4 regions of the Staphylococcus sp. 11262D007BW genome follow, and region 1 is predicted to be linked to each of the others. Evidence: riboswitches for the same ligand, from Rfam matches in the RefSeq annotation. Region 1 holds a riboswitch; each other region holds the start of a gene.
What was found. Region 1 has a riboswitch for thiamine pyrophosphate ahead of thiO (glycine oxidase ThiO). Riboswitches for the same ligand answer to the same signal wherever they lie in the genome.
Positions count from the first base shown of each region.

Region 2: linked by a shared signal. The riboswitch ahead of ACEE93_RS01185 (thiamine phosphate synthase) and the one ahead of thiO (glycine oxidase ThiO) in region 1 are both predicted to bind thiamine pyrophosphate.
Region 3: linked by a shared signal. The riboswitch ahead of ACEE93_RS02710 (ECF transporter S component) and the one ahead of thiO (glycine oxidase ThiO) in region 1 are both predicted to bind thiamine pyrophosphate.
Region 4: linked by a shared signal. The riboswitch ahead of tenA (thiaminase II) and the one ahead of thiO (glycine oxidase ThiO) in region 1 are both predicted to bind thiamine pyrophosphate.

Region 1 covers NZ_JBPWPJ010000001.1:2,169,002-2,177,131, reverse strand. The annotation lists gene guaB (IMP dehydrogenase) at 1-632, opposite strand, end outside; partial or broken gene pbuX (xanthine permease PbuX) at 666-1,934, opposite strand; gene xpt (xanthine phosphoribosyltransferase) at 1,934-2,515, opposite strand; purine riboswitch at 2,843-2,945, opposite strand; gene ACEE93_RS10570 (general stress protein) at 3,114-3,515, shown strand; gene ACEE93_RS10565 (hypothetical protein) at 3,710-4,384, shown strand; gene ACEE93_RS10560 (DNA-binding protein) at 4,494-5,093, shown strand; TPP riboswitch at 5,124-5,225, shown strand; gene thiO (glycine oxidase ThiO) at 5,300-6,406, shown strand; gene ACEE93_RS10550 (L-cystine transporter) at 6,479-7,870, shown strand; gene ACEE93_RS10545 (MerR family transcriptional regulator) at 7,932-8,130, opposite strand, start outside.
Region 2 covers NZ_JBPWPJ010000001.1:226,974-235,103, reverse strand. The annotation lists gene ACEE93_RS01210 (DUF402 domain-containing protein) at 1-35, opposite strand, end outside; gene ACEE93_RS01205 (YebC/PmpR family DNA-binding transcriptional regulator) at 237-953, opposite strand; gene ACEE93_RS01200 (ThiF family adenylyltransferase) at 1,040-2,029, opposite strand; gene ACEE93_RS01195 (thiazole synthase) at 2,029-2,796, opposite strand; gene thiS (sulfur carrier protein ThiS) at 2,798-2,998, opposite strand; gene ACEE93_RS01185 (thiamine phosphate synthase) at 3,000-3,629, opposite strand; TPP riboswitch at 3,649-3,755, opposite strand; gene ACEE93_RS01180 (Bax inhibitor-1 family protein) at 3,768-4,391, opposite strand; gene ACEE93_RS01175 (LysM peptidoglycan-binding domain-containing protein) at 4,650-5,501, shown strand; gene ACEE93_RS01170 (anion permease) at 5,696-6,697, opposite strand; gene ACEE93_RS01165 (DUF47 domain-containing protein) at 6,711-7,328, opposite strand; gene ACEE93_RS01160 (FtsX-like permease family protein) at 7,678-8,130, opposite strand, start outside.
Region 3 covers NZ_JBPWPJ010000001.1:544,018-552,147, reverse strand. The annotation lists gene ACEE93_RS02725 (class I SAM-dependent rRNA methyltransferase) at 1-130, opposite strand, end outside; gene auxA (lipoteichoic acid stability factor AuxA) at 238-1,563, opposite strand; gene graF (glycopeptide resistance-associated protein GraF) at 1,828-1,959, shown strand; TPP riboswitch at 2,186-2,287, shown strand; gene ACEE93_RS02710 (ECF transporter S component) at 2,469-3,044, shown strand; gene ACEE93_RS02705 (ABC transporter ATP-binding protein) at 3,057-4,463, shown strand; gene ACEE93_RS02700 (energy-coupling factor transporter transmembrane component T family protein) at 4,456-5,250, shown strand; gene purD (phosphoribosylamine--glycine ligase) at 5,406-6,662, opposite strand; gene purH (bifunctional phosphoribosylaminoimidazolecarboxamide formyltransferase/IMP cyclohydrolase) at 6,681-8,130, opposite strand, start outside.
Region 4 covers NZ_JBPWPJ010000001.1:1,399,750-1,407,879, reverse strand. The annotation lists gene ACEE93_RS07005 (DUF1146 family protein) at 1-76, shown strand, start outside; gene murA (UDP-N-acetylglucosamine 1-carboxyvinyltransferase) at 296-1,561, shown strand; gene ACEE93_RS06995 (hypothetical protein) at 1,554-1,748, shown strand; gene fabZ (3-hydroxyacyl-ACP dehydratase FabZ) at 1,748-2,191, shown strand; gene ACEE93_RS06985 (YwpF-like family protein) at 2,263-2,697, opposite strand; gene ACEE93_RS06980 (single-stranded DNA-binding protein) at 2,878-3,225, shown strand; TPP riboswitch at 3,635-3,739, shown strand; gene tenA (thiaminase II) at 3,810-4,505, shown strand; gene thiD (bifunctional hydroxymethylpyrimidine kinase/phosphomethylpyrimidine kinase) at 4,492-5,298, shown strand; gene thiM (hydroxyethylthiazole kinase) at 5,300-6,088, shown strand; gene thiE (thiamine phosphate synthase) at 6,094-6,735, shown strand; gene yidC (membrane protein insertase YidC) at 6,819-7,682, shown strand; gene ACEE93_RS06950 (HD domain-containing protein) at 7,734-8,130, opposite strand, start outside.

The DNA of each region.
Region 1 (8,130 bases):
TACGGATATTCATGTACTTTTTCGATATCTTTAATAGTGATTAATCCTTGAAGCACACCGTCTTCTACAAGTGGTAATTTTTCAATCTTATGATCTTGTAAAATCTTTTCGGCTTCGGCTAATGTCGTACCAACTGGAGCTGTAATGAGATTTTCTTTGGTCATCACATCTGAAATTTTAATTGAAAAATCTTCAATGAAACGTAAATCACGATTTGTTAAGATACCGACTAGTCGACGTGATGTTTTGTCTGACACGATAGGTACACCTGAAATACGGTATTTACCCATTAATGCTTCTGCTTCGTATACACTTTCTTCTGGCGTTAAATAAAACGGATCAGTAATGACACCATTTTCTGAACGTTTTACTTTTTGTACCTCGTCTGCTTGGTGTTCGATGCTCATATTTTTATGAATAACACCTAAACCACCTTGTCTTGCCATAGCAATCGCCATTTTTGATTCTGTGACTGTGTCCATTCCTGCTGATACAACTGGAATGTTTAACTTAATCTTATCAGACAATGCCACACTTAAATCCACTTCTTTCGGTAATACATTTGATTCTGCTGGAATTAATAGCACATCATCAAATGTTAATGCTTCTTTTACAAATTTATTTTCCCACATGTGTTACAGCCTCCATTCATTGTGATAATATTATTATTTCACATTTTCTTCATTTTGTTGATAGTTTATACCATTAAAAAATAAATTCAAGACAATTGCAGAAATTGTTCCTAAAACAATCCCATTTTGAGTAAACTATGCAAATTGATCTCCTAATGCTTGAAAGGCTTCCGGTACTGCTGTGACGCCTGCACCTAAGCCCACTGACACTGCAATAATCAGTAAATTATTTTGGTTCTTAAAGTCAATATTATTTAATATACGCATGCCGTACGCCATGACCATTCCAAACATGGCTAACATTGCGCCACCTAGAACAGGTAGCGGAATCATATTTGCTAGTGCGCCTAATTTAGGTATACAACCACAAATAATTAATAAAATGACCATACCGTAAATGATTTTGTTTTTCTTTACACCTGATAACGACACCAATCCGACATTTTGAGAATACGCCGTGTATGGGAAAGCATTAAATAATGATCCCAACATAATCGCAATCCCTTCAGCCATATAGCCTTTTCGGAAGTCTTTTCGTTTGAGCTGTTTACCAGTGATCTCACTTAATGCTTGATATACCCCTGTAGATTCAATCAAGCTCACTAAAGCCACAATGAAAAAGACAAGAATGGCACCAATATCAAAAGAAAAACCTGTAAAACGTAACGGTTTTGGTAATTCAAACCAATTTGCTGATTGAACTTGGCCTACATCGACTAACCCAAAGACACTCGCAAGAATTGTCCCTGCTACTAAGCCGATAAGAATCGCTATAGATTTAATAAATCCTTTTGTAAAACGCTGTAAGATTAAAATAATAACAAGTGTGCTAATCCCTAACACGATAAACTTAGGATCACCATAGTTTTTAGCATCTTCTCCGCCAGCAATGTAATTCATCGCGACAGGCATTAAAGTGATGCCAATAATAGTCACAACACTGCCTGTTACGACAGGTGGAAAGAAACGAATTAATGCCGCAAAAAATGGCGCTATTAAGACCACTAAAATACCTGATGCAAAAAGTGATCCATACAATACATCGATGCCTTTTGTCTGGCCGATTAAAATCATCGGCGCGACAGCTGTAAAGGTACATCCTAAGACAACCGGTAAGCCTATCCCGATGCCTTTATATACTTGTAAAAATGTCGCGACACCACACATAAAAATATCTGCAGTGACAAGGTAAGCTATTTGAGAGGGCGTAAAATTTAAACTCGTCCCAACAATGATGGGTACTAAAATAGCCCCCGCGTACATCGCTAATAAATGTTGTAAACTTAATAAAAACGACCTCATTATGATTGCTCCTCTACTAGAGTAACCTCATTGTTTGCAAGAGAAGCGACACGACAAAGTGATTGAACCTCTAGTCCCTCTTCTTCGATGCGTTCACGTCCAGGTTGAAAGCTCTTTTCAACAAGAATACCTACACCCACTGTTGTAGCACCTGCTTGTTCTACTAATCGGTGTAACCCTAGCGCTGCTTCTCCATTTGCTAAAAAGTCATCAATAATTAACACACGATCGTTTTCATTTAAAAAGGATTTCGAAACCATAATCGAACTCGTGACGTTTTTAGTAAATGAATGCACATCCGTTTGATAACTTTCATTTGTAAGTGTGCTCGGTTTCGCTTTTTTCGCAAATAAACATGGCACTTTAAAACGATGCGCGACCATAATCGCAGGCGCAATACCTGAAGCCTCTATAGTTAAAATTTTAGTAATACCTTTTGATTCAAAATAATGATGAAACGTTTGGCTCACATCATCCATTAACATTGGATCAATTTGATGATTTAAAAAGCCATCTACTTTTAAGATGGTTTCATCGATTACGACGCCATCTTCTAACACTTTCTCTCTTAGGCGATGCACAAGCGTACCTCCTCTATCTCTAATCACTCATTTTGATTTAATCTGAACTAAACTTAAAAAATAAAAAAAGAGCTAGACGATTGATCCATATTAAGCAAAAGCACATAAAACCTTATTAACATTGATAAGGTTACCATCGCACTTTTCCCTAACATGTCGACTTCAGTGGTTCCCCACCTCAGTACAAACTCATTCGTCCTAGCCCTTTTGAGCAATCATCATACAATTGTTGAATCGCAGTTATTCTTTTCATAATCTATGCTATATAGCACTTATTGAGATTGATCAATGACTTCAGCATAGTTGTTATTTAATATTAGCGTCATACAAGATGTATTCATTACTCATAGTCATATCGTTTAGGGCGACATGGTAGAAACTTCTAAAGCCATATTCTTCAGATTATATGAGTGTCTAAATTATTAACCGATAATAGCAAATTTGTCAGAAAAGCGCAATACGTCGTGTTAAATTGATTATTTTCAGAAATTTAAGTCTTGTCATCGGATTTCATTCCATTAATTTAATATACTCATCGTTTGAAATTAATGAAAAAGGGTATTTAATAAAAGAATATGCAATCAAGGGGGCGTTATCAATGACTAAATATGAAGTCACTCGTAGCGAAGATGAAGCAATCAAAACTGTAAAATCATTTTTAAATGGCGGCTATGATGAAAATGAAATCGTAGTCGTTAGCAAAGAAAAATTAGAAACTGATTATTTTAAAGACTCAGAGATTCAACATACATCAACTAAAGGAACATTTAGTGATAAATTTATGAGCTTTTTTATCGGTGAAGATGCTGAAGAAGCTGTCTTAACACGTTTTGATTTTAGCGAAGAAGAAAAAGAAGATTTAAAACAAGACATTCGTGACAAAAAAATTATCGTTATCGGTGATAAATACGACGTTCAAAACGGAGAGTTTTCTAATCACACACCTTCTAAAAATAAAGATAAGCACGCTCCAACAGAACACAAAGGTGACATCGAATAACGTAATCATCTCACCAAATATCATGCGCACTGAAGTACATCACACTTCAGTGCGCTTTTTTAGTAGATTGGAACACCATCAATCGATTATCCAGAACATAAGCGCTTTATGTCCTAGCCCCGTGCTATATCTATATAAATTGAATATGCTATACTGAACAACAAGCACAACCAACCACTAAAGGAGGGGATGTTATGGAGTTTGTTCAAATTAAATCAACTCAAGATCCTTGGTACAAACCTGCATTAGCCTTTTATCAAGGAAAGTTAGACCCACTAGTTACGGAAGATGAATCGGTTTTTGTTCAATCTTTAAAAACAGAAAAAACACAACATGACTATGTGTTTTTAGTAGGTATCGAAGAAGACAAAGTAGTAAGTTTTGCGACAGCACACTATGAAGCCACAACAAATGCAGGGTTTATCATTTATTTACTCGCACAACCTGGGGATCAATGTGAGCATTACTTAGCAGAAACACTTTCAGAAGTGAAAAAAGGGGTTAACCGTTTAGCCAACCAGTTACACGGTCGAGAAGTCAATTTCTTCATGTTCGAGTCAACTTTTGAATCGCCTAATGTAGACAATGATACAGCAAGCGATATTGCTTTTAGACGTCGTTTTTTAACACATCGTGGGTTTGAAAAACAAACAGAACTCAATTATATTCAACCTTCACTCGACCGCAACGGTAAACCTGTACCTTTAGATTTATACATCAAATCAAACATTCCATTAACTAAAGATATCTATGCTACGAGTATCAAATCATGCTATATCTTAAAATATGTATTTGCTAATCGTCTACCGCGTAAAATCATCTATCCACTACTTGTGAAGATGGACTTAAGCAAAGATATCAAGATCTAACCTCTTGAAATCAAGCTATAAAGCCGTTACAATTAAGTAAAGGTCAGACTTCCGGCACTCTGAATTCACTCTGCCGTGAGTCTAAAACACATGAAAGGAACGTACAATTATGCTAACAAAGGAGTTTGCTGTCAAAACAGGCTTAAGCGAAAAACAAGTTCGCAAAATTGTTCAGCATCTTGAAGAAAGAGGTTATCAATTACAAAAAACGGAATATCGTGGCCGTGAAGCAACTGATTTCCAAGACGAAGATGTCGAGTTATTCCAAGAAATTGCTGAACGTGTTGGACGTACAAATAGCTACGAATTAGCTTTTGAAGAGCTTGAAAAAGAAAAAGACTTTTTACACGTTATTGTTAAAGACGACCAACAACAATTACCGAGTGACCAACAAGTACCTCAATTGGTTAATGAATTACGTCATGAAATTAATCAAATGCGTGAAGAACGTCAAATGTTAGGTCAAATGGTCTCACAAGTTCATCAACAACAAGAAGAGTTAAAGGCATTACATAACAAACTTAATGACCAACTCGAAACAAGCAATCAATCTTTAGCAACATTAACAGAAGCGCAAAAACAACAAACAGAACAAATGCAACAAACACAACAAAGCATTGAATCTCAATCTAAACAACATCAAGCATTAGCACATACGATTGAACGTAACGAGAAAAAAGGCTTTTTACAACGTTTATTCGGCGGCTAATACGGAATTATGTACATTCATCTCAATTAAATATAATGCTAGGGGTGCTCGAGGTGAGCTGAGAAAGTCCAATCTTAACTCTTTGAACCTGAATTGGTTAGAACCAACGAAGGGAAGCAACTGAACTTTTAGTATCATTCAATAAACGACTCAATTTCAATCATACATTAACCTCCTGCACCCTAATCATGGCAGGAGGATTTTTTATGTTACAAACAGTTATTATCGGCGCAGGTGTCATGGGACTTTCTATCGCCAGAAACCTCAAAGCAACAAACCGTCATATTCACATTATCGACCGCTCTACCCCACGTATGAACGCATCTTATGCTGCAGGGGGTATGTTAGGTGCTCAAAATGAATTTTTCGAAGATACCCCTCTTTATAGACTTGCTATGAAAAGTCGCGCAATGATGCCTGAAGTGGCACATCAATTACAACACGAGTCAGGCATTGACATAGAGTATCAAAAATACGGTCTCATCAAAGTTGCGTCATGTGCAGAACATTTAACATCTTTACATCAACAACTAACCTTTTTAGAATCCCAAGATCACACGATTAAGGCTTTATCATCGTCTGAAATGGTACGACGCTTCCCAGAACTAGATGTATCACAAAGCGCAGCATTTAAGATACAAGATGACGGTCAAATCAATGCCAACCTCTATACACAAGCTTTAATTCAGTCTGTAGTGAACCAAATAAATACAACGTTACACACACATACTGAAGTGAACGCCATCCACAAAGATAAGGCGTCTTATCGTATTGAAACCACTCAGGGTACGTTTGAAGCTGACGAATTAATTATTGCTGCAGGGGCATGGAGTGGCGAGCTCCTCAAACAACTTCATATCCAACTACCCACACATCCGGTTAAAGGTGACGTCAAGTTAGTAGAATCTGACGACACACGCTTAAAAGAAACGGTCTTTAACGTGAATGGTTGCTATATCGTACCTAAAAAACCTAATCGTTTTCTTATTGGTGCAACTTCAGAAATAGACAATTGGAGTACGCACTCAAATGATGATAACTTAGCTTGGCTTGATCGTGAAAGTCATCACATGTTGCCATTTTTAAAACAAAGTCGCTTGCTCAAATCATGGACCGGTATTCGACCAATTACGCTAGATGAAACGCCTATTATGGGCGAAGTGGGACCTAACTTGTATGTATCGACAGGCCATTATCGCAATGGCATTCTTCTCTCCCCTATCGTCGGTATATTAATGGCACAATTAATCAATAATGAGCAAAATGCACGTCACATACTTGCTCCTTTTACACCCAATCCATTGAGTATTTAAAAAATAGTCTTGATTTTGTATACGCTTCCTATTATTCTTATAATATAAATCGGAATTAAAGGAAGCGTATCTATGTCTATACTACTTATTATTATTAATTTGGTCATTTTTATCGCAACGATTATCGGTCTTGCAATAATGGCTAAAAAACACGTTAAGTTCCCTAAAAGAGTGTTCCTCGCTCTAGGACTTGGGATTGTTTTAGGATTAATCTTACATCTTGCTTATGGAGCAGACAGTGAAATTACCAACCAAACAACAGAATGGATTAGCATCGTAGGCGATGGTTACATCTCATTACTACAAATGATCGTTATTCCATTAGTGTTTGTGTCAATTGTAGCTGCATTCACTAAAATTGAAATTGGTGAAAAGTTTGCCAAAGTAGGCAGCTTTATTTTTATGTTTTTAATTGGCACAGTAGCAGTTGCTGCTGTAGTGGGTATTGTGTATGCCCTTATTTTTGGTTTAGATGCATCAAGTATTGATTTAGGCCAAGCAGAAAATGCGCGTAGTACAGAGATTGCTAACACTGCAGAAGAAATGACAGCCACGACATTACCAGCGCAAATTCTTGAATTATTACCAGCCAACCCATTTTTAGATTTCACAGGCGCACGCGCTACATCGACAATCGCAGTCGTGATTTTCGCAGCGTTTATCGGCTTTGCGTATTTACGTGTTGCACGTAAACAACCTGATAATGGCCACTTATTAAAGCGCGGTATCGACGCTGTTTATTCACTTGTTATGTCTATCGTGACATTTGTATTGCGTCTAACACCGTATGGTATTTTAGCAATTATGATTAATACGATGGCAACAAGTGATTTCGGTGCCATTTGGACACTAGGTAAGTTCGTTTTAGCATCGTATGCAGCGTTAATTACAATGTACATCATTCATTTAATTATTTTAGCTACATTACGAATTAACCCAATTCAATATATGAAGAAAACAGCTGAAGTCATGCTATTTTCATTCACATCTCGTTCAAGCGCAGGTGCATTACCGTTAAACATCCAGACACAAACCAACCGTTTAGGTGTACCACAAGCGATTGCGAACTTCTCTGGTTCATTTGGTCTCTCTATCGGCCAAAATGGTTGCGCCGGAATTTATCCAGCCATGCTAGCTGTTATGGTTGCACCAGTAGCCAATGTGGAAATTGATTTCCAATTTATTTTAACGCTTGTTGTCGTAGTAATTCTAAGTTCCTTCGGTGTAGCAGGCGTAGGTGGCGGTGCTACTTTCGCATCCATCTTAGTGCTATCTGCGTTAAACCTACCTGTTGGTCTAGCAGGTGTGCTGATTTCTATTGAACCTTTAATTGATATGGGACGCACAGCTTTAAACGTGAACGACTCTATCTTAGCAGGTACAGGTACAGCACGTCTTACTAAACAGCTTGATGATAAAACATTCAAATCAAATGATTATGACGAACTTGCTTCAGAACATTAATCTAAATCACCCTCTACAGAAGACCTTTCTATTTCTTCTAGTAGAGGGTTTTTCTAATGATTTATTTTGAGATACTGTTGAATATATCTCCATTTTCTTCATTAACTATTTCAACGCAATGATGACGCTGATGACAATGCGGACAAGTTAACTTTCTCGTTTTCGAAGTATGCGATGCAAACATAAACGACAGCAACTTAGGTTGAAACTCGAAATGACACTGAGGGCACATATAAGAGACAGCTTGATAATAGCGTTGT
Region 2 (8,130 bases), 1.9 Mb from region 1:
TGACGTTTATCTAAATATTTTATTTTCACGTTCACTAACCCCCTTTCGTTACATTATATATAAATCATTGTTTAATGTCACTTATCAATTGAGTAGAGCTCGAGTTATGCTCTACTATAGCACGTTGATTAAAACATATCACATCATACAGAAAGATAAACATAAAATAAAGCGGTAAAGCCCTCTATATTCATAGATTACTTTACCGCTATTGCGCGCATATACTTGAAACCTCATTATGCTAAGTCGACGTTATGAAACACATGTTGAACATCTTCTAAATCTTCAAGTACATCAATTAATTTTTCGAATGTCTCTTGATCTTCTGCAGACAGTTGAATTTCAGTTTGAGGTAACATTTCAAATTCTGCTACTTCAAAATCTTCTACACCCACGTCTCTCAACGCTTGTTGTACAGTAGCAAATTGATCTGGTTCAGCATAAACTATAGTTAAGCCGCCTTCCTCTAACACATCTCGTACGTCGATGTCTTTTTCCATTAAACTTTCTAAAATGGTATCTGCATCAAATCCTTCAAATGCAAATGTTGCTGTATGATCAAACATATAGGCAACAGAACCAGAAACACCCATGTTTCCGCCATTTTTACCAAATGCCGCACGTACATCTGATGCCGTACGATTCACATTATTCGTTAAGGCATCTACAATGACCATTGAGCCATTCGGGCCAAATCCCTCATAGCGTAAATGATCATAGTCTTCTTCTCCGCCACCTTTAGCTTTTTCAATGGCTCTGTCTATAATTTGTTTAGGTACATTATATGTTTTAGCTCGTTCTAAAACGAGTTTCAATGTTTGGTTTGCCTCTGGATCTGGTTCACCTGATTTAGCAGCTACATAAATTTCTTTTCCAAATTTAGCATAAATTCGACTTGTATTTTTATCTTTTTGAGCTTTTTTCTCTTTGATGTTATTCCATTTACGTCCCATGATTCCATCTCGCTTTCGCTTACATTTTTAATCATGTTTTATTATACAGTGTTTAATAAAGGTTAATCAACATACGGCCATAGTGCTTACTTAAAAAGTTGTGTCACAATGGCTTGAGGATTAACTGATTTATCTGCACCATAAATCAGGAGACGCCCATCTTGATATAAAGTCATATCGTAATCTTGATATACCAACCGTTTGATATAAGGATTGTTCAACTTAACTTCAACAGCATCAGACGTATCTTTCGTAAAGCTCTCTGCATTTAATCGAATTTGTATCACACCACCACACAGTTCACGTACTTGATCTAAACCTTGATCTGCTAAACGTGGAAACTGATGATGATGGCACACCTTACATGTGTCATCTTTAAGCGCACGTATATCCATCGACCGCATTGTCCCTTTAAATATATCGACCGTCACCATCTTGTAAGAAAAGTGCTGATGCATAAGGTAATAAAATAATTCAGACACGACAAAACTACTCGCTAAATGAACGGCTGGCGGAAGTACCCCATAGATATCACAACTTTCCATTGTATCTGGCACTTCTGGCATCACACAGTTCAAACAAGGCCCATCATGATCAATTGGAAAGACGCTTAACTGACTGCCTATGACAGCACCATAGATATATGGAATATCAAGTTTGCGTGTCGCTTCATTCATAAGGTAACGCGTTTCAAATCGGTCTAAACCATCTAACACAATATCTGGTTGTATTTCTTCCAATAATCCAATAATATTGCGTGGTGTGACCTCCTCATTTAAAGGTTCAATGTTTACTTCACGATTCATTTGTTGTAAATGATGCTTCAATGCAAACACTTTAGGCATCATCGCTTCGGCATCTGCCTCTGTATAACCACTTTGACGATGCAAATTCGTCAAACTTACAATGTCTTTATCGATAATGGTTACTTTTTTAACACCGCTTCTAACAATTTGTTCAGCGATACCACTACCTAGTGCACCCACGCCCATAACAAGTACGTGTAACTGACCTAATTGTTGTTGACCCGCTTCGCCAAAATGTGGGAATTTAATTTGTCTATCATAACGATTCATTAAAGAAAACCTAACCCCTCAGATGGACTAGATTGTACCGCATTGTATTTAATAGGAATACGTCCTGCTTCATAACTTAAGCGACCTGCTTCAATACCTTTTTTCATCGCCTCTGCCATTTTTACAGGATCTTTGGCACGTGACACTGCAGAATTAAGTAAAATCGCATCTGCACCTAATTCCATTGCTTTAGCACAATCTTTTGCTGAGCCAATGCCTGCATCCACAATGACAGGGACATTACTTTTTTCGACAATATAGCGTAAGTTTAATGGATTAACGATACCACGGCCTGTGCCGATTGGTGACGCAAGTGGCATAATCGCATGAACCCCTAACGCTTCTAAACGTTTAGCTAAAACGACATCATCTGAAATATAAGGACATACAATGTAGCCTTTTTCTAATAAAATTTCGCATGCTTTATATGTTTCTAATGGATCAGGCAATAATGTGTCATCATCACCGATTACTTCTACTTTAATCATATCGCAGACGCCTGCTTCATTTGCTAACTCAGCGATACGTACGGCTTCTTCTGCAGATTTAGCACCTGCTGTATTTGGAAAAGTGATAAATTGGTCTAAATCCACATTCGCTAATGGATTAGGTAAATCTTTATCATATAAACTCATGCGTCTTACCGCAAAAGTAAGGACTTCTGTTTCTGAAGCTTTAATCGCTGCTTCCTGAACTGATTCATTGTCAAACTTACCTGTTCCTAAAAAGAGTCTTGAATTAAATGTTAGATTTCCAATTTTAAACATATTATCCGCCTCCTACAAATTCTAATAGTTCTAATCGATCATTTTCTCTGATGGGTGTATGCGCCCAATCCGCACGCTTAACGACAGCTGCATTTTGTTCTACAGCCATACGTTTAGCATCAATATCAAAATGCGTTAGGACATCTTGAATCGTTGTCCCTTCTTGAAATTCATTTACTTCTCCGTTAACAATAACTTTCATATTATGACCTCCTTTTTCTCCATTGTTCCGATAATTGCTGTACTTCGTTGTACGGGCGATTAAATAGAGCGCCAATACATGCAATCCCTGAAAAGTGAGTAGGCACATTCGACACTGTCGTTACATTAATACCACCTATTGCGACTAGCGGTAATGTTGTGGCTAACGCATGATCAATCTCTTCAGCCGTTCTCGGGGATTGGTTAGGTTTTGATGGGGTTGGAAATAAGTGCCCAAATAATCCAAAATCAACCTCATACTGTTGTGCATATTGAATGGCCTCAACATTATGAACTGACATACTGACCACAAACTGAGGGTATGTCGTTTTAATACTTTTCACTTTTTCATCATATTGACTGAAGTGAATGCGATGAATATGCATCATTAAAGCCAGATCAATGTCTGAATGTATAATGAGTTTCTCTTTAGGAAAGCCACGTGCAGTGATTTCTTCAATCCAACGCTTGATATCATGTTGCGTCATTGGCGTCCTCAATAGTACGCCATCGATAAGTGGTTCAATCTCACATAAATGACCTTGATGTGTATGATTTAATGGTTCATAAGGGGTAACTGCTAACAGCATAGGCAAACATCCTTTTACAAAAATAAAAGCTACTTTCCTCATACTAAAGAAAAGTAGCTACTCTAAGTCATCGCCACTTTCCTACGCCAGTATGAACTGGATCAGGTTCGGGAATTTTGAAATACATTTCAATCTCAGCCCTTAAAAAAGGCACTTCCAGTGGTAAATCTTATTCAATTATTACTGTGATTTTTTAACGATACGTGCTAATTTTAACACATAACGTATGATACGAAATAGGTTTAAGAATAAATTAAAACCCATCTCTCTAGGGGAAAATCGTCCATGCTTCATTCGATTAAAGTCATATAAAGTATATAATAAAAATAGTAATAAACCAACCACAACGATAATTGTGTGATAAATTGGATTATGCACAAACCATCCTATTAAACTCGCAATGACTAACGCAATTAACGTCACAAACAAGTATTTTCCCATACTTGCTGCATCTTTTATAACAAAATAACCTATAATACCAAATGCAATAAATCCGGAGATTGCTAAGATAATATTTCTAATGAAATCAGCTGTTCCAAGATCTTGAATCGCATAAGTAAAAGTAGCAAAAGATAACAATCCGGAGATAATCGTATAAATATGTGACATAATTAAGCCACTAAAACGTGCGCGCTGCACAAACATTGTGATTAAAATTAAAATAAGGAGTCCAATGGATAAAGGTTTTCGCCATTCCACGGCTAAGAATTGTCCTAAATAGACACCAATACCAAAGATAATCCAATAATAAGTAAAAAATAACCACACTTGTCCAAAACGTTGTGAATGCTTTGTATCCGCCACTCATTGCTCACCCCTTTATACTGATTTTAGGATAAAATATCAAAATTAATATTACAAACATTTTAACATTCTTACAAAGTAAATTTAGACGAATCTCTAAAAGTACTTATTTTATCACATCTGTTCATATCTTCAATTTTTGAAATCATTTATCACAATATTACATGTTCGTAACAACCCCCACAAATAACTCTATTTTTGTTAAAATTGATTTGAATATTTTAGAAAAGACAAGCAAATGGCTAAGGAGGCATTACTTTGAAAAAATTAACTTTTGCATTAACCGTTACTTCTGGAGCGGCAGCATTGTTAACTCAACATGATGCTGATGCTTCAACACAACATACTGTTCAATCAGGCGAATCTTTATGGAGTATTTCGCAACAGTATAATATGTCTGTAGATGAAATTAAGCAGGCAAACAATTTAACATCAAATATGGTCTTTCCAGGACAAGTTTTAACAATTGGTGGCGGCGGTGGCGCAGCTGACCAGTCTACGCAATCAACAACAACGACTGCTACTGCAACAGCGCCAAGCTTAGGAGAAACGCATGTTGTTCAAACTGGTGAAACATTGGACATCATTGCTGCTAATTACGGTGTTACACCACAAGATATCATCAATGCTAACAACTTAAATGGTTATTTAGTGGCACCTTCACAAACATTAACAATACCAAGTGGTTCAGATAACACAACTGCACCTTCAATTGATGCAGGTCCAAATGGCGCAGAGAACGCACCATCTACATCAGGTAGTGGTTCACCTACATTTAATCACCAAAACTTGTACGACTGGGGACAATGTACTTGGCACGTATTTAATCGTCGTGCAGAAACTGGTCAACCAATCAGCACTTATTGGTACAATGCTGAAAACTGGGCAGACAATGCTGCAGGAGATGGTTACACAGTAGACCATAACCCTAGCGCAGGTTCAATTATGCAAACTTACGAAGGTCCAGTAGGTCACGTAGCTTACGTTGAACGCGTTAATAGTGATGGTAGTATCTTAGTATCAGAAATGAACTATAGCACACCACCAGGTGAAGTAGGCTATCGCACAATTCCAGCATCAGTTGCTTCATCATATAACTACATTCATTAATATAAGAGGCTATGATATAAAGTATGAATGCTTTAGGGAACCGATTAGGAGTCCCAACCTCTTGAAATATGACACATTATTAAATTAATCGTCCTTAGTCATCGAAAGAAGCAAGGTTCACTTGAAGTGTTACCTTGCTTCTTTTTGTATAAAAAAAAACGGCCAGTGATTGTTCACTAACCGCTCGAGTACTATTATAAAAAGATATTTAAAATCAAATAAAAGATAGCTGCAATTAAAGCAGTAATAGGTAAAGTAATGACCCATGTAACGATCATACGTTTCGCTGTATTCCAGTGTACACCTTTAATTCGATTTGCTGAGCCTACACCTAAAATTGAAGAGGATACAACGTGTGTTGTTGATAATGGAAAGTGTAACCATGATGCTGTGAAAATTGTGAGCGCTGAAGCTAAGTCTGCTGAAGCACCATTCGCTGGTCTAATCTTCATAATATTACCGCCCACTGTTTTAATAATCTTCCATCCACCAATCGCTGTACCTAATCCCATAGCTGACGCACAGGCTACTTTAACCCATAGCGCAGGTTCAACACTTGATTGTAGGTTCGCTACAATTAATGCCATCGTAATAATCCCCATTGATTTTTGCGCATCATTTGTACCATGAGAAAATGATTGTAGAGATGCAGTGAAAATTTGAAAAATACGGAAATTACGATTCGTACGTGTTAAATTTGCATTTTTAAATATCCTTTTAACAATTGAATAAATGATAAAACCGACAATAAATGCGATAACAGGAGAAAGTAACAATACAAGGATAATCTTAGTAAAACCTTGATAATGTAGTACGCCAAATGATCCTGCTGAAGCAATCGCAGCACCGGCAATCGCACCAATTAAAGCGTGAGATGACGAACTAGGTATACCATAATACCACGTCACTAAATTCCATACTATGGCTACTAATATCGCTGCCAATACAACAACCATGCCATTACTCAATGTAAATGGGTCAACGATTTCCTTTGTAATCGTTGAAGCGACCCCAGTAAAAGTTAATGCTCCGATAAAGTTCATAATCGCCGCTAAAAATATCGCTTGCCTTGGGGTTAAAGCACGCGTTGAAACAGCTGTAGCGACCGCATTGGCTGTATCATGAAATCCATTAATAAAATCAAAAATGAGCGAAAAAATAACAATGGCTATTGTTAAAGATATTAAAAACTCCATGAACGAGGACTCCTTAACTATTTTTCATAATGATTGTTTCAAAGTTATTTGCAACCGCTTGGCAACGATCTGCAATATTTTCCAAACTTTCATAAATATCTTTAATTTTAATGAGTGTGACAGGGTCTGTTTCACTATTAAAGATATGTTTGATAGATTGTCTTAAAATACCATCGCAATTCGTTTCATATTCTTTAATGTTAATCGAATGCACACGCATATGGGATAATTTCTTTTCAGTTAATAAGCCAATTGCAAGTTTCATTTCACCAATGGCCTTTTGAATATTATCTGCAAATTCTGCCATAAACTCATCTGTATATTCGATAGAATACATTTCAAACATAGCTGATGTTTCTTCCATAGAATCTAAGACATCATCAATCGCATTACATAACGCCATAATGTCTTCTCTTTCGATAGGGGTAATAAATGTTTGGTTTAGATCTGTAATTACCTGATGCATTAAATCATCGCCATGTGATTCATAAGTTTTAATATTATCAGCGTATGTTCTTAAATCTAGATGTGTTTTAAAGTCCATCTTCCCAAACTCTATGGCAGCACGATCTAAATTAAAGATCATGTCTTCCAAGCGTTCCATAAACTTATCTTTCTTCTTTCTAATCATTACAAAATCCTCCGATCACTGTCTGTAAAATACCTATTTTGTAAATGCTTTGTATATTCTATTATAATCCAACATTAATTCGTTGTTAACTTATTTCCTAAAAATATTGTATCAATATGTCACAAATGCACTTAAAACAGTCTTTACATCACTTTTTAGGGATACTGTTAGAAAATAGCATAAATTGACTTAACCTACAATTATATTTACAAAAAATTAACATTTGGTTTTTTAATCATTTTGCCGAGACATTTATATGCTAGAAAAATAGACCCATTGAAATGATTTCTGTATAACAAAAGATACAATCCAACGTGTCACCGCTGAATTGTATCTGTCCTGTTGTTATTTAAGATTTAAATTTAATAGTACGTTTCGTATGGCTAAATGTAATCATCGCAAAGATAAGGTAAATGAATGAATAAATACCCATTGCCATATAGACTGGTACTAATGTAGGATTACCTATTAAATCATTGAAGGCACGGGCCGCAAAGAAAGCATGGGCCAAACCGATTAATAATGGCACACCAAAGTTAAAAATCGTTTTAAGCAGTAATCCTTTTGTCATATCTTGGTCAGTATATCCTAATTTTCTTAAAATAGAATAGTTATCCATTTCGTCTTCAATTTCATCCATTTGTTTAATGTAAATAATACATCCTGCAGCGACTAAGAATACAATCCCTAAAAAGCTTGTGACGAATAAAAACATACCTGAACTTTCTTCTTGGACACTCATAAGTTGTGATTTTGAAGAAGTGTTCACAGAGTTAATGGATGCATTCAACGTTTCTGCTTC
Region 3 (8,130 bases), 1.6 Mb from region 1:
TCGCAGTTTGTAAAATAAATACATCGCCTTCATTGAGTGTGTCATACTGAAATAAATCCTCTTCTTCTACTAAAGGATATTGATTAAAATATTTGTCTTCTTTGCCTTTATTTAATATTGCTGTTTTCATTTGAATCAGCCTTTCTTCTATCTTTTATCCTCTTCTTGATTTTAATTTTAACATGTAAAAAACCTGAAGATAGGATGAATCTTCAGGTTTTATATAATATACCGAAATTATTGTTCTTTTTGTTCTGGTGCAGGTTGTTTGAGTTGAATTATAAACGCAATAATAGCTGGTATTAACATTAAAATAAGGATTGGTGTAATAAAAATAGATAATAGTAATCCGTTAAATAAAATCACGATGTATTCTGTTAGTAATTTGAAAAAGAGAATACTAATCATAAACAGTTGTAAATAATACCATTTTCCTTTAAGCATATACACCACTGACGTCACAATATACAGAATTGCTATGATAAGTAATAAAAATAAACTTACCCATTCATATACATATTGTGTTTGAGACAGTTGCCAATCACCAGACATAAATAAGTTATTGCGATTATTAAATTCTAATAAAATGAAGAATAAAATAATAATACCACATGCAAGTATAACGTAATTTTTCTTTAACCACTTAGGTCGATGTAAAAACGAAGGAATATCTTCTTCTTCTAAGTGAGCCCATCCGAACCATTTTTCTTTAATTTGGTCTTTTTTATTTCTTAATTTTTCAATATCTACGCTTCTACGTGTTTTTCTAGTAAAGCCCTGTGTAAGTTCCGTAGTTCTTTCTTGTAAATCCTTGATGTGATATTTTTTATGGTCAGAGAATTGATATTTTTTACTTCTTGAATATTCGTTTGCTTCCCCTGTCATCTCTTCTTGAGTCATCGGCAAGGCACGACGTAAAAATAAGAAATTCCAAATAGCCATTTGGCCTAAAAGCCATAAAATAATGAAAAACGTGTTAATACTTAACACATCAATCGCTGCGATTTCTTTAGCTTCAATACGTCCATATAAAGATAATTGCGTTAAAATATAACTTATGCCATAACTCATGATGATCCATAAATAATGTTGCTTTCTGTGATTTGGATTTAATTCATCTTTATAAGCAATGTATTCAATATGTATAAGGAATGGAATAATAAAGATAAATGCAACCCAACTATACACTTGAGACATAAAAATTAATGTTAACACAAAATAAATAATACCAACTAAAAGAAATAAGATTGAAATGTCGTAATCAAAACGTGTTGTATTCGTTAATGTTCGGCCAATGACAATCATAAGAATCCCAAATAACAAAATAATGATGCCACTCACTAATGGAATGTCACCAATATATTGGCTCATCACTCTAATAATTTCGTGAAAAAATGCCATGGTAAAATCCCAGGCATTATCAATATCAGGAATACTTCGTTTGCCATCGTTAAGCTGGTTAATGAGTGGTATATTAATAAAAATGATAATACTCAATAATATTGATAGTGCACCTATAATATAACTATATATCACTTCGGTGTATTTATTGAAAAATGACATGCACTCACCTCACAACTATTATAAACAATCCTAACAAATATGTCTGTACCTTTTTTTAATATCGGTCTAGAGTACGATTAAGTTACTCGACGTACTCAATATAAATGTTTAGATTTCTCATTTATCCTTTTATTAAATCTTTAAACGTCTATTTTGAACCTTTTGTGACACAACTTAGTTATTTAGAATAAAAGTGGTACATGTTTAGTCTTTAAATCTTTCGGGCATACTTAAAGTACAATAACCATAAAGGAGTGACGCACAATGGCTGAAAAAGATTTAAAACAAGCTGCTGAATCAGCTAAAGAAAAAGAACAAGAATTAAAAGATAAAAAAGAAGATGTTAAAGACGGTATCAACGAAACTAAAGATAACGTTCAAGATACGCTTGATTAATCAACTCATTTAAAGTTAATTAACGTTCATTATTAAATGATATGTATTTTAATTTCAACATCACTTTTGCCTTTTTAAAACGAAGGTTAAAAGTGATGTTTTTATATGTTCATTTTTAATGATATGGTCGTTTGAGACACATTTACGAAAGTGATGTCCTACCTATAAGCTCGGCGCCTCACCTTGACTTTTATACTGATAAGTTGTACATTATCTATAACAATTAAATTCGCACTAGGGGTGTGAAAGCTGAGATGAGGTATGATACCTCAAACCCTTCGAACCTGATCTAGATGATACTAGCGTAGGAAAGTGTAATCGTTTATGACTATAAACATATGCACTACGGTTACGTTTTTGTAACCGTTTTTTAAATGAGTGCATTTTATCTTTCACTACGCACATCTCTAGTTTGAGACATGTGCGTTTTTTTATTATTACCTTAAGGCTAGGACAAAGGTGAAAATTGAGGAACGGTATCCTAACCTTAAAGTGAAAGGAGCTTTATAATGAAAAAAGGATTAACATTATCCGATATATTAGTGACAGTACTGATTTCTGTCATATTTGCAGTCATTTACAATTTATGGTGGATTGTAAATAATACTGTACAACCCCTTGGTTTACATATCGATCAATTGATGTATGGTATGTGGTTTAGTGCCGCAGTTGTGGCTTACTTAATCATTCCTAAAATGGGCATTGCTTTAATTGCTGAATTTGCTGCCGGTGCGGGCGAAACTATTATGATGGGCCGCTTTGATATTCCAACAATTATTTATGCTTTATTACAAGGTTTAGCATGCGAAATCATCTTTGCGATTTTCCGTTATAAATCTCGTACATTAATGGTAGCGATCTTAGCAGGAATGGCTGCAGCAATCATTAGTTTACCAATTGATTGGTATTATGGTTATTTAAACGAAGTAGCGACTTGGAACTTAATTTTACTCATTATGTTCCGTATTATTAGTGGCGCTGTTTTAGCAGGGATATTTCCATATTATCTTGTTAAGGCATTGGATCAAACCGGCGTCACGAAGTTGTTCCGACCTGCTTCAAAAGATGATTATGACAGTTTATAAGGAGCATTTGCTGTGTTAAATGTTAAAAATTTACGCTTGAAATATCCAAGTGCAGATTACAAAATTTTCGATGGACTCGACATCGAAATTAAAGATAAAGAAAAAGTGCTTTTACTCGGACCTTCTGGCTCGGGTAAAAGTACTTTACTCAATGTTTTAAGCGGGATTGTACCTGATCTTATTGATTTACCTATGAAATATGACGAACTGCACATTGCTCACAATGCTGGTGTCATTTTTCAGGATCCCGACTCACAGTTTTGTATGCCACAAGTGAATGAAGAGTTAGCATTTATTCTTGAAAATCGTCAAATCCCTCAAAGTGATATGGATGCGATGATACATAAAGCGCTTGATACAGTACAACTAAATGTAAATCCAAAACAAAATATTAATCAACTCAGTGGCGGTATGAAACAAAAGTTAGCGATTGCTGGTACACTATTACAAAATACAGATACATTATTTTTAGATGAACCTACAGCGATGCTTGATGTTGAAGCGACTGAAAATCTTTGGGCATTGCTTAAAGATTTATGGAAAGATCAAACCGTGCTCATCGTTGAGCATAAAGTGGAACATATTTGGCAGTTTGTTGATCGCGTCATCTTAATGAACCATAAAGGGGAAATTGTTCAACAAGGTGAACCTGATTTTATCTTAAAACATTTTGAAGCGTTATTGAGCGAATATGGTGTGTGGCATCCAAATGCTTGGGATCAAGCACCACATGCACTCAGCGAACGGCCTACTACTTCAAAGTCATTTCATTTTAAGTTCCAGAATGGCGTTATACATCGGGGGAAAAATAAGCTTTATCAAGTGCCAGAATTAGTCATAGAACCTGGAGAATGGATTACTTTAACAGGTCAAAATGGTTCTGGTAAAACAACTTTATTTGAATCAATGATGCAACTCATTAAATATAAAGGCAACATGTATTATAACAATGACAAAATAAAACATCTCAAAGATGCAGCGCAACGGATGTTTTTGGTATATCAAAATCCAGAACTTCAGTTCATTCAGAACTCTGTATTTGATGAGATCTTTATTAATTATAGTAATACTGATAAATCCATAGCAAAAGAACGCACAAATGACATGCTAAAGTGGCTTGATTTAGAACATGTCCAACAGCAACACCCTTTCGAACTCTCAATGGGCCAAAAAAGACGTTTAAGTGTAGCTACTGCATTAAGTACTAATGCGGACATTATTTTACTTGATGAACCTACATTTGGTTTAGATAGTCATAATACGTTTAAACTCATTGAACTTTTTAAGGAACGAGTTCAACAAGGGCAAACCATTTTTATGATTTCACATGACCCTCATATAATTGAGCGGTATCCGACCCGTCGCCTAGAAATTATTGACGGTCAATTGTATGAACGTGAGGTGACGCAACGTGGTTGAAGCATGGAAACTGAAATATACATTTATGGATGACGTTAATATCATTACAAAGCTATTTCTTGGTATTGGACTATTCTTCTTTATTATATGGATTCATCAATTTGATTTTATGATTTATCTAGCTGCAATTATGCTCGTTTTTTTACTACTTGTAAGTGGTACAAAATGGAAAGTATTGCTTGTATTTTTAAGCTTTGCAATCTTCTTCGCCTTAACCTCTTCTTTATTTATGATATTTTATGGGGATGGCACGCACGTTTTATTTGAATTTGGTTTCATCAAAATAAGTAGCGAAAGCTTAGTAAGAGGATTGCACTTATCCTTGAGAACAATGATTATCAGCTTTTTTGGTTTATCCATTGCATTCACTTCTCAAGTCATTATGATATTTTACAGTTTGATGCAGCATTTGAAAGTTAAACCCAAAATTGCTTATGCATTTATGGCTGCTTTTCGAATGATTCCGTTAATGATTGAATCGGTTTTCCAACTAAGAAATGCACTTAAAATGCGTTATCAAATTATTGATCATCAACATTATTCGTGGTTTAAACGCTTAAAACACTTACTTATTCCATTGTTAAGTCAAAATATTAGAAAAGCACATCGCTTATCTGTCGCAATGGAGAAAAAGGGATTTCAAGATGGGCCTAGAACTTATTACTATCATGTGCCCTTCTCTTTTAAAGATATCATTTTAATTATACTAGTCGTACTTTTTGTAGTATGTGCGTTTTTATTAGCGAATTATCTTCCAATCACGAACATTATGGATGTTAGATCATAAACTACATGCGTTTTCATGATCTCGATGATGTGAAAAGGCATGATGATTTTTCTTACTTATTCCCGTTTATTTCATCTGTATCGAAAAATCAATACTTAAAAAGGTGAGACCCCGAAATATGAGGTCTCACCTTTTTTAACATTAAATATGAACAGTTATTTTTCGTCTTTCGCTTTGATTGCTTTATCAGCAATGTCTTGTCGATAAAACAAGTTATTACTTTCAATTGCTTCCACTCGTTTATAAGCTTCTTGTTGTGCTGTTTCAATGTCATTACCTTGACCTAGGGCTAAAATAACGCGTCCGCCTGAATTAACATACTGATTGCCATCATGTTTCAATCCACTCACGAAATAATGATCTGCATCATTTTCAAAACCAGTCACAGGATGACCTTTTTCATATGAGCCAGGATAGCCTTTAGAAGCTAACATCACACCAACAACAGCTTCATCTTTCCACTTCATGTCGATAGGTGCTTTTTGATCTAATTGAACGAGATGTTCCATTAAATCGCTGTCCATGCGTTTTAATAACACTTGTGCTTCCGGATCACCGAATCTCGCATTAAATTCAATGACTTTAGGACCTTCTTTTGTTAAGATAGCCCCAATATATAAAAGCCCCATAAAATCATAACCTTCTTGATGCATTGCTTTAGCAATAGGTTGAGCGATGCGTGCATTAGTCATTTCTAATACATCTTCACCAATATGTGGTACTGGACAATATGCGCCCATACCTCCTGTATTTGGCCCTTCATCGTTATCAAAAGCACGTTTATGATCTTGTGCGATCGTATCAAACGGCACGGCGTAATCTTCGTTCACAAAGGTCATAAGTGAGAATTCCTCACCCTCAAGAAATTGTTCAAACACAACTTTATCGTCTTCATTTTCAAATAAAGTGTTAACGGCCTTTTCTGCCTCTTCACGTGTTTCAGCAATAATGACCCCTTTACCTGCCGCAAGACCATCTTTCTTTAGTACAATTGGTAATTCGCACGTTTTAATATACTCAAGTGCTTCGCTTTTTTGATTGATTTCTTGATATTCTGCAGTTGGAATATCATATTTAGCCATCAAACGTTTAGCAAACGATTTAGAACCTTCAATTTGTGCCGCTTCTTTATTTGGACCAAACACTTTAATATTTGAGTCTCTTAGTAAATTAGCTAAGCCTTCTGTAAGTGGTTGCTCTGGTCCGATGATCACCCATTCTACGTTATGCTCTAAAGCAAATTTTAAAATATCCTCATGACTCGTTTCAGCAATTTCACTATGCACTTCTGCTACATGAGCCATTGCATCATTTCCGGGAATCGCATAAACTTGAGTGACTAATTGAGATTCATTTAATTTATAAGCAAGCGCGTGTTCACGCCCGCCACCACCGATGACAAGAACATGCATAATTTATTCCTCCTGTAATTAATGTTTAAAATGACGCATACCAGTTGTAACCATCGCAATTCCGTGACGGTTGGCCATATCAATAGAATCTTGGTCTTTAATAGAGCCACCTGGTTGAATAATCGCTTTAATACCTGCTTTAGCCGCTGTTTCAACTGTATCATCCATTGGGAAAAAGCCATCAGACGCTAAAATAACGCCATCGTTCATTTCAATCGCACGCTCAATCGCAATTTCTGCTGAGCCTACACGGTTCATTTGACCTGCTCCAACACCAACTGTTTGATGATCATTTGCAAGCACAATTGCATTACTTTTAACGGCTTTAACCACTTGCCAACCAAGTAATAATGCTTGCCATTGTTCTTCTGTTGGTTCGACTTCTGTGACGACTTTCATTTCATCTCTTGTTACGTCAAAATGGTCTTTATCTTGGACAAGATAACCACCTGAAACGGAAACAAATTCTTGTTCATTTTTAGATTCAGTCATATCAATTTCAAGTAATCGAATGTTTTTCTTTTGTTGTAATATCTCAAGCGCCTCTTTTTCAAATTCAGGTGCGATGACTACTTCTAAAAAGATACTATGCAATGATTCAGCTAACTCACTTGTTACTGGACGATTTAAAGCTACAATACCACCAAAAATCGATTGACTATCCGCTTCATAAGCATTTTGATAAGCTTCTTCGATTGTGTCACCGATACCTACACCACATGGATTCATATGTTTTACAGCAACTGCAGCTGGCTGATCAAATTTCTTCACTAAAGTTAACGTTGCATCAGCATCTTTAATGTTATTAAAACTTAACTGTTTCCCATGTAGTTGTTTAGCGCCTGCTAGAGTATTTGATGCATTAGAAGTACGAATGAATTCAGCAGATTGTTGCGGATTTTCACCATATCGTAATGTCTCTCTATTTTGTTCAAAGAATTGTGCAATCGCTTGATCATATTCGAAAGTATGTTTAAACACTTTCACCATTAATGATTTACGGAAAGCTTCGTCTAACTCATCCTTTTGAATACGCTCAATAACTTCATCATAATCGGATGGACTCACAATTGTTGTAACGTGTTTAAAGTTTTTAGCTGCTGCACGTAACATTGTTGGACCACCGATATCAATATTTTCAATAGCATCCATTTCTGTTACATCTGGATTAGCAATCGTTTCTTTAAATGGATATAAGTTAACAACTACCATATCAATTAAATCAATATTTTGTGCTTTCAATTGTTCTAGATGTTCCGGCTTATCACGATCTGCTAAAATACCACAATGTACGGCTGGATGTAATGTTTTAACACGACCATCCATAATTTCTTCAAATTGAGTTAACTCTGAAACTGAAGACACATTAATGCCTGCTTCTTTAATTTGACGGAAAGTCCCTCCTGTAGAATAAAGGGCGTAACCTTCCTCTACAAGTGCTTTAGCAAAGTCGACAATACCTGTTTTA
Region 4 (8,130 bases), 770 kb from region 1:
GTTAGGGACAGCAGTAAGTAACTTTTTAACTGATTTACTATATACATCAACGCAAATGAAGTATTTATTTAATTGATATTTAACGATAGCAACAAATAGATAAGAGTACATAACGTTAAACAAATCATGTTACAAATTGTCTCAAATAAGAAATTTAAAATTTTAAATGTAAGATGACTTTTAGTAATAAATTCATGTTACAATCTATTAGCAACGATCAAATAAAATGTCATTTTGAATAGAATTTTGTATATAATGAGATTAAGTGTTGATAACTAGTGGAGGATTATGAAAGATGGATAAAATTGTAGTAAAAGGTGGAAACCAATTAAAAGGGAATGTGCAAGTAGAAGGAGCAAAGAATGCAGTATTACCGATTATTACAGCATCACTACTTGCAAGTAACGGTAAAAGTACATTATGTAATGTACCTGCCTTAAGTGATGTGGAAACGATTAATAATGTATTGCGTGTTTTAAATGCAAAAGTAACTTATAAGGAAAAAGATCAATCAGTAATAGTGGATGCAACTAAAGATTTAAGTGAAGAAGCTCCATATGAATATGTTAGTAAGATGAGAGCAAGTATTTTAGTAATGGGTCCTTTATTAGCTCGATTAGGACGTGCAAAAGTCGCATTACCAGGTGGGTGTGCAATAGGTTCACGACCAATAGAGCAACATTTAAAAGGATTTGAAGCGTTAGGTGCAGAAATTCACCAAGAAGCAGGATTTATTTATGCAGAAGCACCACAAGGTTTAGTAGGGAACGAGATTCACCTAGATTTTCCAAGTGTAGGGGCTACACAAAATATTATTATGGCAGCATCTTTAGCACAAGGTCGCACTGTGATTGAAAATGTCGCTCGTGAACCAGAAATTGTGGATTTAGCCAACTATATTAATGAAATGGGCGGCGATGTAAAAGGTGCCGGAACAGATACTATTATTATCAATGGTGTTGAAATGTTAAATGGTGTGGAACATAATATTATTCCAGACCGTATTGAAGCAGGAACACTCATCATTGCGGCAGCTATCACAAGAGGAGATGTATTTGTTAAAGGTGCAATTCAAGAACATATGACAAGTCTTGTTTATAAGTTGGAAGAAATGGGTGTACAACTGGACTTTAGTGAAGAAGGTGTTCATGTTACAGCACCGGAAACTTTAAATCCAGTGGATGTCAAAACGTTACCACATCCAGGATTTCCTACAGATATGCAATCTCAAATGATGGCGTTATTACTAACAGCTGAAGGGCATAAAGTGATTACTGAAACAGTCTTTGAAAATCGCTTCATGCATGTAGGAGAGTTTAAACGCATGAATGCTAATATTTCAGTTGAAGGTAGAAGTGCTAAAATTAAAGGAAAAAGTGAACTTCAAGGTGCAGAGGTTAAAGCAACAGACTTACGCGCTGCTGCGGCACTTATTTTAGCAGGACTTGTTGCAGAAGGGACAACGATTGTCACTGAACTTAAACATTTAGATCGTGGATATGTGAACTTCCATGAAAAATTAAAATCATTAGGTGCTGATATTGAAAGAATTAATGACTAATCAAAATAAACGATTACAACGTTTATTTGAGTTGGTTTCTTTTCGAGTCATTTTATTTTTAGGTATCTGCTTTATCATGTTATTTATCGGTGTTATGTTCGGTTTATTATTAAATCATGATAATATATGGAATGTATTTAGTTATACATTCTGGCAACATATTGTTAAAGCAATAGGAGGCAAATAATGGAAACAGTTTTTAATTATAACGAAATAAAAAATATTATACCGCATCGTCAACCTTTTTTATTAATTGATAAGGTCGTTGAATATGAACCTGGTCAACGTTGTGTAGGTATTAAACAAGTATCGGGTAATGAACCATTTTTCCAAGGTCATTTTCCAGAATACGCGGTAATGCCAGGTGTGTTGATTACTGAAGCACTTGCTCAAACAGGCGCAGTAGCGATGTTAAATAGCGAAGAAAATAAAGGTAAATTAGCATTGTTTGCAGGTATTGATAAGTGTCGTTTCAAAAGACAAGTCGTTCCTGGAGACACTTTACAATTAGAGGTAGAAATCACTAAAATTAAAGGGCCTATCGGCAAAGGCACAGCTAAAGCGACTGTTGACGGCCAAGTTGCTTGTACGTGCGAATTAACATTTGCATTACAAGATCCGAACGCATAAATGATAAAAAAACAACACTAAGTTCAGATACATCATGTCTGATTTAGTGTTGTTTTTATTTATGTTAATCATTAATCTCTTTCATCTTTTAGTCTAGGTTTAGATTGCATCATTCGATTGAACGTTGTAATTAAAGCTTCTCCTTCTAATCCCTCATTAACTAATTGCTCAAGTAAGCTTTCAGCATAAACTTGTCGTAATGTATAGATATGACATTCAAACACTACAGATATCGTGGTATTTAATTGCGTAATTTGTTTGATTGTCGCATCAAATAAAGCAGGGTCGTTAGAAGGTCGTGTAATGACGACACGTATGTCAAGCATGGTTTCATTATCTAAATACATTTCCATCTGTTCTTTATGTATGTCAGAGATGACAATTTCTAAAAGCCATCCAGTTCCACTATTTTCTTTATTGATAATAACACCATCATATAGTTCATATTCTGTCACACTTCGATCATCAGAAACAATTTGAAAACGTACGGCCTTAAAAGTCTTCATAACATTATCACCTCAAATTTTTAAAAGTTTACGAAAATTCAACTTCTCACACTATTATAGCGTAGTTTTTAATAAAATTCTTGTTATGCTTAATTTTTTGCAAAGTTTTTATTGTAAAACATGCATTTTTGAACTTTGCCAAAATAATTATCTCTAGTATATGATAATGCTACCAAGGAGGTGAACACTATAAACCAATTTCAAGCTATTGGTAGAATAACAAAACCACCAAGGTTTTACCCAAAAGAAAATCGTGATTTTATTACTTTTACCATTTCAGTGGAACGTGATTATCGCAGTAAACTTAATAAACCAATATACGATTTTCTAAATTGTAAAGCTTTCGGAGCACTCGCAATTGAAATTAACCAAACGCTTTCAGAAGGTGATATTGTAGGTATCACAGGGCATATTCAAACTAGAAGGTTCGATTATAATGGTGAAAACCGTTATACTACTGAATTATTGGTGACAACAATTCAGCATTTATCTTTGCACGACGAGTTACCCTTGCTCAAGGCAAAGTAGGCATAAGTATTAAAAGATATAACTAGGCAATTAAAATTTTTTTCATATTTAACTCCTTTTATCTCTCAATATTATTTAAACAGTATAACCAGTCTATACTACTCCCAAATTTTGACGAAAATATAAGTATATAGAATATATCTCAGGAAATCAGCAATTAATATTTTTTTATAAAATGAAGTGATGGACATTTTATATGAAGACATTTGTGTATTGTACTCATATGACAATTTGAGCTTTACATTAATATAATCAATATTTTCATTATTCTCACATAGGTTATAGGCTAGTCCCTTAAATTTGCGCTTAAGAGACTGGTCTGTAGCCAATACATAAACTCAATAGTGCACAAATTGATATATTTGATATTTTGAAATCTATTTGATACATTAAAATCAAATTAATCAATAAAGACTACTAGGGGAGCCATTATTATGGCTGAGATGCATTAAATGTTAGACCCTTTGAACCTGATGTGGTACAAGCCATCGTAGGGAAGTAGCGTTATACATATTCTGAAAAGATATGTCATTAAGGCTACGTTCTAACAAGTAGTCTTTTTTTATATCAAAGGAGTAATGAATATGTGTTTTGTTAATCAACTTAAAAAAGAAGCGGAACCAATAATTACAAAAATTTATAATGATCCTTTTATTCAGTCTTTATTAAAAGGAGATATTTCAAAAGAAGCAATAAGTCATTATTTACAAGCAGATTCACGTTATTTAGATGAATTTGCAAAAATTTATGCATTATTAATTCCAAAAGTAGATACAAAAAAAGAAATACAATTTTTATGTGAACAAGTTCAATTTGCTGCTTCAGGAGAAGTAGAAGCACACCATATTTTAGCAGATTATGTAGGTAAACCATATGAAGAGATTATTGAAGAAGGAGAATGGTTTCCTACAGCTGACCACTATATTAAACATATGTATTATAATGCGTATGGCTTTGATAATGTTGCGTATACTATCGCTGCTATGGCACCATGTCCATACGTCTATCAACAAATTGGTAAACGTGCGTTAGAGAATGATGATATTGCGAAAGACAATCCTTTAAGAGCTTGGTTTGAATTTTATGCTACAGAAATGGATGACTTAATGAATCATATTGATGATTGGCTTAATCAGTATGCTGAACAAAGTGATCAAAAAGTACGAGAAGATTTTAAACGTAACTTCTTACAAAGTACCGTTCATGAACGTCATTTCTTTAATATGGCATATACGCAAGAAAGATGGGACTTTGGAGGTGCAGAAAATGAAAAAGCCTAATATTGCTTTATCAATTGCAGGTACAGATCCTAGTGGTGGCGCTGGTGCAATGGCTGATTTAAAATCATTCCATGCTTGTGGTGTATATGGTATGGCAGCGATCACAAGCATTGTCGCTCAAAACACTAAAGGTGTCCAACACATTCATAACCTTGATGTGGGTTGGTTGGAAGAACAACTTGATAGTGTATTTAATGATGAATTACCTCATGCCATGAAAACAGGTATGATTCCAACGACGGAAATGATGTCATTAATCGAAACGTATTTAAAGAAATATGATTTACCTTATGTCATCGATCCAGTGATGATTGCTAAAAGTGGTGATTCATTAATGGATCAAGGTGTTAGAGATCAACTCAAAACGACGTTATTACCGTATGCTGATGTTGCAACGCCTAATCTTCCAGAAGCAGAAGAAATTGTGCAATTTCAAATTGATAGCGTTGATAAGGTGCACAAAGCAGGACGATTTTTTATCGATGAAGTAGGCTCAAAAGGCGTTGTGATTAAAGGAGGGCATATGGAAGGAGATGCCGTCGACTACCTTTTTACTAAAGAGGGTCATTATACGTTTGAAAGTGAGCGCTTTGATACAAAACATACACATGGTACAGGCTGTACGTTTTCAGCTGTTATTACTGCTGAGTTAGCCAAAGGTCGCTCTATTTATGATGCCGTTGCAAAAGCTAAGTCTTTTATTTCTTTAGCGATTAAACATACCCCAGAAATAGGACAAGGTAGAGGTCCAGTTAATCATTTCGCATATCAACATATGAATGGATGGGATTAGAATGAATTATTTAACACAATTAAGAGAAAAGCAACCATTAGTCGTATGTTATACCAATGATGTTGTAAAAAATTTTACAGCTAATGGATTGTTAAGTGTGGGAGCAAGCCCTGCAATGAGTGAAGCACCAGAAGAGGCTGATGACTTTTTCAAAGTAACAAGCGCACTACTCATTAATATCGGTACGTTAACGGTTGATCGTGGGGAAGATATGATTAAAATTGCCCAAGCAGCTAATCGTGCCGATGTACCTGTCGTCTTTGACCCTGTGGCAGTCGGTGCTTCCCAATTTAGAAAGTCATTCTGTCAACGATTCCTTAAAGAAGTTGATGTATCAGTTATAAAAGGTAATGCATCCGAAATTTTAGCGTTAATTAATGAGGAAGCGACGATGAAAGGCACAGATAGTGCTTCAGATTTAAATGTAATAGATATTGCCAAAGAGGCACACGAATTATTGAATACTGCCATTGTGATATCAGGTGAAAAGGATATTATTGCTCAAGATGGTTCGGTTGTCGAGTTATCTAATGGTACACCATTACTAACTAAAATTACAGGAGCTGGGTGCTTACTAGGTGCAATTATCGCGAGCTTTTTATTAGGAGCGTTAAAACCATCACGTGACCAATTAGAAGAAGCGGTATCGTTCTACAACATTGCTGCAGAACGCGCAGAAATGATGGAAGGTGCTGATTTACCTGGTACGTTTTTAATCCAACTAATCAATGAATTAAACCAAATTACACCTGAGTCGTACCAACTCGAGGTTAAAAAGAGAGAAGTGTGAGCAAGATGCAATTTAAAAGATCTTATTTAAATGTATATTTTATTGCAGGTACCCAAGATGTTAAAAAAGGTGAGTTAACTGATATTTTAAAACAAGCATTAGAAGCTGGTATTACGATGTTTCAATTTCGTGAAAAAGGACCTTCAGCGTTAACAGGAGAGGCTAAAAAGCAGAAAGCGATTGAATTAAAAGCTTTATGTCATGAATATGATGTTCCTTTTATTGTGAATGATGACGTCATGCTTGCGATTGATATAGATGCTGATGGTGTTCACGTAGGTCAAGATGATGAAAAGGTCGCTAATTTTTATCAACAATTAAGTGATAAGATAATTGGATTAAGCGTGCGTGATTTTAAAGAATATGATCAATCTGATTTAACACATGTCGATTACATCGGAGTTGGACCAGTTTATGCGACACAATCCAAGGCTGATGCTAAACAACCTGGCGGTATTGAATTAATACGTCGTATGAGAGAATATGATAATACTATTCCAATTGTTGCGATTGGTGGTATTACTGAAGAAAATGTAGCACCATTAGTTAAGAATGGGGCAGATGGGATTGCGACAATTTCTTCTATAACTGCTAGCCAAAATATTGAAAAATCTGTGTCACGTTTTCTTGAAAACTTCAAATCATAAAAGAATTACTCGAATAATGTTTCCCCATTAAGATAATATATGATAAAATACACCTTATGTGAATAAATTATTGAGGTGGAAAAATGAAGAACAAAGCGCTATTAGCGACGCTCGTTGGTGTTGCATTATTATTAGCCGGTTGTGATTACAGTCAACCAGAAAATAGAACGGGTTTCTTTTATAATACGTTTGTTTCTCCAATGGATAGTTTAATTCATTGGCTAGGCGAAAACTTAAATAATAATTATGGTTGGGCCATCATTATTATTGTATTAGTTGTTCGTATTGTCTTATTGCCATTTATGTTAGCGAACTATAAAAATATGCATATGATGCGCGAAAAAATGAAAGTGGCTAAACCTGAAATGACAGAAGCACAAGAAAAGGTTAAGCGCGCACGTACATCTGAAGATAAAATGGCAGCAAACCAAGAAATGATGCAGGTTTATAAAAAATACAACCTTAATCCAGCTGCAACAATGCTCGGTTGTTTACCAATGATTATACAATTGCCAATTATCATGGCGTTATATACTGTTTTAAAATATCCGTCAGGTGGCGGTATTACGAAGTATTCGGATTTCTTATGGTTCCAATTAGATAAACCAGATATTTGGATTACATTAATTGCCGGTGCTTTATATTTCCTTCAAGCATATATTAGTATGGGCAATATGCCTAAAGAACAGCGTCAAATGGGCTATATGATGATGATTATTTCACCTATTGTAATTATTTGGATGTCATATAGTTCTGCCGCAGCATTAGGTTTATATTGGTCTGTATCTGCCGCTTTCCTTACTGTCCAAATGTATATTGCGAATAAAGTATATAGTAAGAAAGCCAAAGAAGAAGTGGCACCACTTCTTGCAAAACTGGAAGAAGAGAAAAATCCTAAAACCGGTAAAAATACACAAGTTGTTTCTAAAAAGAATAAAAAGAAATAATATGAAAGCGTGACGAAGCACTAGGAGCTTACGTCACGCTTTTTGTGTAATTTAGTCTAAATGATGGGATTGCCATTCATTAAAAAATTGTTGTAAAAATGTCTCCACAACATGATGGCGTTGATCGGCTATCTTTTTTCCTTTAGGTGTATTCATTAAGTCTTTTAATTTTAATAATTTTTCAAAACAATGTTTCACCGCTGAAGGAGGCAAAGTAGTCACGTCCTCCATTTGTTGCATTTCATTATAATTGTAATGACCGGTCCACAGGGGTTCTTCAAATACGCCAGCAAATTGAAAGGTCCTTGCTAATCCGATCGCACCTAACGCATCTAAACGATCTGCATCTTGTACGATTTGAGCTTCAATCGTTTGAAGGGTGTTTACTTGATGACGATGACGGAAACTCATATGCGTTATAACGTAGACAATCTCGTCTTGCTCCTCT